One region of the Parabacteroides timonensis genome, then DNA from elsewhere that is predicted to be linked to it. Evidence: riboswitches for the same ligand, from Rfam matches in the RefSeq annotation. Region 1 holds a riboswitch; the other holds the start of a gene.
What was found. A riboswitch is a leader RNA that binds a small molecule or an ion and turns the genes downstream of it on or off. The one in region 1 is predicted to bind cobalamin.
Positions count from the first base shown of each region.

Region 1 (3,366 bases):
CCGGCCAGTAGCCCCATCAACGTATAATAGTTCAGTTTAAAGAAATGCCGTCCTACCAATCCGATAATCAATAAAGGCAACATCGTGATGATGAAACCGTAACCGATCCAGGCAAAACCTCCTTTATTCACGATCGTATCCACAAATCCATCCCCGGCACTCAAACCTACACAGGCAAGGAACATGGTTATACCGATCTCCCTCAACATCAGATTTGCACTCTGAGTGGTATAAGTAACCAATTTATAACGGTATCCGAACCGGCTCAGCAAGATAGAAACAACCAACGGGCCACCTGCCAGACCGAGTTTGATCGGTTGTGGAATACCCGGAATAGTGAATGGGATACTACCCAGAATAATACCTAAAGCAATACCTATAAAGATAGGGATCAGGTTAGGCTCATTCAGGCGCTTCATCGAGTTACCCAATATCATACTCACCTTGTCGACGGCCAGTTCACTACCAACCACCGTTACACGGTCACCCACCTGCAATTGCAATCCCTGGGTAGCCACCAGTTCAAGTCCGGCACGATTCACACGCGTCACATTGATACCGTGCAAACGCCGCAACTGTAAATCCCCCAGACGGGAACCTGTCAGTTCCGGTTTGGTAACCAGGATACGACGGCTCACAAATTCACTTTCTGCAGGAATCCACTGCTTACGATCCATTTCTATTTCCTGGCCGACAAATGTTTTTATTGTCTCCGCATCATGTTCAGTCGTAATCACAAATATCTTATCATCCTCTTCCAGAATGGTATTGCCGGTGACTATCTCCACCTTACTACTCTTCTTTCGCCAGATACGGGATATAACATATTGCCGGTGTTCAAGAAAGGCGCCAAGTTCCATCACTTTACGGCCAAAAAGAGCCGGATTTTTCACAACGAGCGATATAGGAGTAGCTTCACTGTTATGCACATCATTTTCCGCTTCCAGTTGTTCTGTCTCTTTTTCAAAACTAATATGAAAAATATACCGGACAAACAACATGGAAAGGATGATACCAACGACTCCCAACGGATAAGCAACGGCATATCCCAACGCAATCGTTTCATCCGATGTACCCGTCATATCCGTAAATGCCTGCTGTGCAGCTCCCAAACCGGGAGTATTCGTTACAGCTCCCGACAAAATACCAACCATCGTCGGTATAGGAATATCTGTTATAAAATGAATAGCTAATGCTGTTATAACGCCGAGAAAGACAATTCCGCAAGCCAATCCGTTCAAGGTCATCCCCCCTTTCTTAAAAGAAGAAAAGAACCCCGGTCCTACCTGCATCCCTACCGAATAGACAAACAGGATCAATCCGAACTCCTTAAAGAAGTGGATAACAGAGGGATTGATGGTAAATCCGAAATGCCCCAGTAAAATACCGACAAACAGAACCAGCGTTATTCCCAGAGAGATACCAAATACCTTGATCTTTCCCAACTGGATACCGACAGCAATCACCAGCGATAATAAGAGGATGGAATGCCCTATTCCTTCGCCCCACAACAAATCACTTATCCACTCCATAATTATTTGTTTTTCAAATAAGCGGAAGAAATATCAAATGCATAAAAGTTGTCCTTTATATACAAGGTACAGGAAGGACACAGGCAATCTTTGTAATAAACTCTGATAAAGACCCGTTGATACTGGTCCAAACCGGTAAATACATGCTGATTACCCGGCAAAACGCCGTTACTGCTGGCAAACTTCACGCCACAACGCGTACAAAGCTTCTCCATAAAATTCACATTTTAGACAATTAATATCTTTTTCGAACGATCTTCCTAACCCACGAGGAAAAAAGTCTTTAATGAACGGCAGGTCTTCTGACTGACTCCCATCCTGAAGCCTTCCCGACTATCGTCAGTGGCATAAGTTGTTTTCAGAATGTTGAACGGAGCTTCACAGCAGCGGGACTGTCCGGGATTTACACCCGATTCCCTTTTAATTCGCACACCCGAACAGGCAGTGCGAAACCAATTCGCTGCAAAACTACAAAATAAAACACAAATAACTATCACAATATATTTTTATTTCAAAAAAAATCCCCCTCTGCCTCACGGCAAAAGGAGATTCGCTATTCATACTTCTAACAACAATTTCTTTTACAACGGCATATTGCCATGTTTTTTCGGCGGGTTACTCTGGCTTTTATTTTTAGCCATTTCCAATGCCTGTATGAGTTTGTAACGAGTCTGCCGGGGCATAATGATCTCATCGATAAAGCCCTGCTCGGCTGCCCGGTACGGATTTGAAAAGTTTTCTGCATATTCTGCCATTGCCTGCACTTTTTCCTCTCCTGTCGCTTTCCTGTACAGGATATTGACAGCCCCTTCGGCTCCCATCACGGCAATTTCAGCCATCGGATAAGCCAGATTTATATCGGCTCCGGTCGGCTTGCTCGACATCACGATATAAGCTCCTCCATAAGCCTTACGGGTAATCAGCGTGATTTTAGGCACCGTTGCTTCGGAATAAGCATAAACGATCTTGGCTCCGTGCCGGATAATACCATCATGCTCCTGCTGGCAACCGGGTAAAAATCCGGGTACATCTTCAAAAGTGATCAACGGTATATTGAAACAATCACAAAAACGGATAAAACGTGCTGCCTTGTCTGATGCGTCGATATCCAGTACCCCTGCCAGAAAAGCTGGTTGATTGGCTACTATACCGACTGAACGTCCTCCCAAACGGGCAAAACCGACTACGACATTTTTAGCAAAATGAGGCATTACCTCAAAGAAATAATGATTATCGACCACCGGTTCTATAATGTCCTTGATATCATAAGGTATATTCGGATCATCGGGAATAACCTGCTGCAAAGCTTCTTCTTCACGGCGAATATCATCCGTACAGGAGATCACCGGCGCATCTTCCATATTATTTGAAGGCAGGAAACTCAGCAACTCACGAATGCTCATCAACGTTTCTTCTTCCGTGTCGCACATAAAATGAGTCACACCACTCTTGCTGCTATGTGTATAAGCACCTCCCAGTTCTTCCTTGCCGACCTCTTCATGTGTAACGGCTTTCACCACATCCGGACCGGTTATGAACATATGGCTCTTCTCCTTCACCATAAAGATAAAATCGGTCAATGCAGGAGAATAGCAGGCACCGCCCGCACAAGGCCCCAGAATCGCCGATATCTGCGGAACAACACCCGAAGCCATCGTGTTCTGGTAAAAGATGGAAGCATAGCCCGCCAGGCTACTTACCCCTTCCTGGATACGGGCACCACCCGAGTCGTTCAGGGCAATAACCGGGGCTCCGCTTTTCAAAGCCAGTTGTTGAACCTTTACGATCTTAGCGGCATTCGTGGCACTCAACGTTCCTCCGTAAGCCGTAAAGT
Region 1 is NZ_LT669940.1:131,345-134,710, reverse strand. It holds gene BQ7394_RS01360 (putative transporter) at 1-1,532, opposite strand, end outside; gene BQ7394_RS01355 (hypothetical protein) at 1,535-1,747, opposite strand; cobalamin riboswitch at 1,808-2,005, opposite strand; gene BQ7394_RS01350 (acyl-CoA carboxylase subunit beta) at 2,114-3,366, opposite strand, start outside.

Region 2 (3,366 bases), on a different contig from region 1:
ACTGACTCCGAATGTAACAACCATGACAAACGGAATGGGAACGACACTGAGCCTGAACGGCATGAACGAAGACTATATGCTACTGCTGGAAAACGGTAAACGCCTGACCGGTGACGACCGTTATACACGTATCAATATCGCCAATATAAAGCGTATCGAAATCCTGAGCGGGGCAGCTTCCGCCCTTTACGGCAGCGATGCAATCGGCGGCGTTATCAATATTATTACAGATGATACCAAGAATGCGGTGAATGTATCCAACTACACCCATTATACCAGTAAAGGACGGTTCAGCGAAAATATAAATGCAGACGTAAATGCCGGTAAATTTTCATCTTATACTTCATACCAGCGCAGGGAAGCGGATAACTGGCAAGTGAATGATCTCGACGAAAACGGCTATAAAACAGGCCGCCCGATGTCTACCGGATTCCTCTCCGACAATATCAGCCAACGTTTTGCTTACAATGCAACCGACCGCTTATCTTTCTACGTACGTGGTAATTACTATGACTATAACACCCGCCGACCGGAAACAGCCACTTACTTTAAGAAAGGAAAGAAGAAAGATGAAAACGGCAACCCGATCTATGAAGAGACACAGGCTTATACCTATAACATGGCGCATGAAACCTACACCTATGGTGCCGGTGCCAAATATATGATCAACAAATCCGCTTACATCGATGCTGACTTCTTTGCCGACAATTACACCTCAAAATATGACTATTTCCTCAAAACCGGAGATTTCGAACGCGGCGATAAAGAAACCCGTAAAGAAACGACTTATTACGATGCAACCGTAAAAGGTATTTTCAAACCTAATACGTGGAATAAAGTATCCACAGGTATCGAGTATATCAATGAAAACTTCAGAAGCCAATCGGATAACATCAGCTTCAAGAGCATGTATACGATTGCACTTTTTGCACAGGATGAAATTACGATACTAAGAAACCTACAGGCCGTATTAGGCGTGCGCTATCTCTACAATGAGAATTTTAAAAACTATGCCACTCCAAATGTTGCCCTTATGTACAAACTCAAAGGATTTAATTTCCGGGCATCGTACGCAACAGGCTTCCGTTCGCCCACATTGTCCCAACTATACGCAACGGACGAATCGAAAACTTCAAGCCGTTATACGATTGGAAACCCCGACCTGAAACCGGAAAAGAGTAATTTCTTTTCACTGAACGGCGAATATACATGCTCACGTTTTTCAATATCGGCCACCGGATTCTACAACGATATTAAAGACATGATCGATTACCGCGTATTAAGCGATGAAGAGATTCACCAGATGGGACTGGATGAGCTTCATGAGAAATTCTCTACCATCCGTCAGCGCGACAATGTGAACCGGGCTAAAATCAAAGGGATCAGTGTAAACGCAAATATTTATGCAGGAGCCGGATTCACCGTAGGCGGAGGTTACATCTACACAGACAGCGAAGCTAAGACACTGGAACACGACAGCAAAACCGGAACTGATATTGTCGTAATTACTCCTGTCGATAAGAGCGTAAAGAATGCAGCCAATGTACATGCACGTTGGGATCATGACTGGAACAACTACCACCTGAATGTAAACCTGAGCGGACATATCCAGGGCGAACGCTATTCCAGCACATACGGCTACGCCCCGAAATACCAGCAATGGGATTTGAACACCCGCCACTCATTCAACCTAGACGCATTTATCCTGGAACCGGGAATCGGTATCGAAAACTTATTTAACAACCGCGACGACCGCCCCTGGAACAGTAATTTCTCCACGATAAACCCCGGACGGGCCGTTTACATTAGTCTGGCTGTGAAATTCAAAAAGTAAAACAGATAGAAATCAAAGACATAGATACTACATTTTTTTAGTAAAAGAATCATATAATAAAATAATGTAGTATCTTTGCACCCACGATTTAGTAATCAGTTTGTTTCGCAGACTGATTCAAGGGAATCCGGTGTAAATCCGGAGCTGTACCTGCAGCTGTAAATCCTCATTATGTTGGTTAGAAGTTCTAATGCCACTGTTTCAATAGTCGAAATGGGAAGGTTTCTAACCAGAGGAAAGCCAGAATACCTGCTAAATTTATTTTATAATAAACACCAAGCTTCCAGGTTCAGAAGTCTGTGTCCATTCGATTATACGTTTACCTACGTAAAAGCCCTTGCGACATTCCTTTTAAGAAGAGAAACTTGATGTTTTATTTATCAAACTAAATAAAACAGAATATGAAGTATCTGCTATTGGCTTTCATTCTACTATGTAGCATGCAATATGCCTATGCGCAAAGTATCCTGAGCAAAGACGGGAAAGAACTGACGGTACAATTAGATGAAGTAGTAATAACCGGAACCGGTACCGAACATTATCTGAAAGACGCTCCCGTACAGACAGAAGTCATTACCAGCAAAGCGCTGGAACAATATCAGGCTCGTAGCATGGAGGACCTTTTGGGAGGACTTTGCCCTTCATTAACCTTTCATGAAGGCGACATGGGCGGACATCTGCAAATGAATGGCCTGGATAATGACTATATCCTGATTCTAATAAACGGCAAACGTATGAACGGGGATGTGGGTGGACAAAGCGATCTCAACCGAATTAATATAGCCGATATCGAGAGAGTCGAAATCGTAAAAGGAGCCTCCTCTTCTTTATATGGTAGCGACGCTATCGCCGGTGTTATTAATATCATCACCAAAAGGAACAGGGAAAAAATCAACGTCACTAATACGACCCGCGTGGGAGAATATGGTGATATACGCCAAAGCAACACGGTCGGCATTCAAATAGGAAAACTGAACTCTACAACTTCTTTCAATTACAAACATACGGATGGTTGGAGAAACACGGATATGGAATGGGACCAGCACCAGTTGAAACCCGGCTCTGTCAGCAAAACTATCAACCGATCGGACAATTATACGATCAACGAATTTCTCTCCTATAAAGTAAATGATAAACTGGAACTGACCGCCGAAGGTTCGCATTACGAACGTTGGTTATATCGTACATTCGGAGCTTATAAGTATTATCCGTATAATTACTATTATCGCAATTATACATTGGCAGGTGGCGCAAAGTGGAAACTAGAAGGCAGGAATTATCTTACTTTCGATATCGATTATGGCAGGTTCGGATATTTTTACGATTACACCCATGATGCCTATACCGATTACTTTATAGATAATAAACGTGTCACCTTTTTTGCCGGTCAACGTCTCAAACAAAAGATACAGAAACAACTGACAGGACAAGCTAAAGGCGTTTTCTATTTCGGAGATTCACATACGCTTAACACTGGTTTGGAGTATTTGTGGGAGAATCTCGAATCGCCTCATCACATGGACAATCGTACT
Region 2 is NZ_LT669941.1:4,277,198-4,280,563, reverse strand. It holds gene BQ7394_RS24465 (TonB-dependent receptor) at 1-1,834, shown strand, start outside; cobalamin riboswitch at 1,907-2,105, shown strand; gene BQ7394_RS24460 (TonB-dependent receptor plug domain-containing protein) at 2,236-3,366, shown strand, end outside.
Region 2: linked by a shared signal. The riboswitch ahead of BQ7394_RS24460 (TonB-dependent receptor plug domain-containing protein) and the one ahead of BQ7394_RS01355 (hypothetical protein) in region 1 are both predicted to bind cobalamin.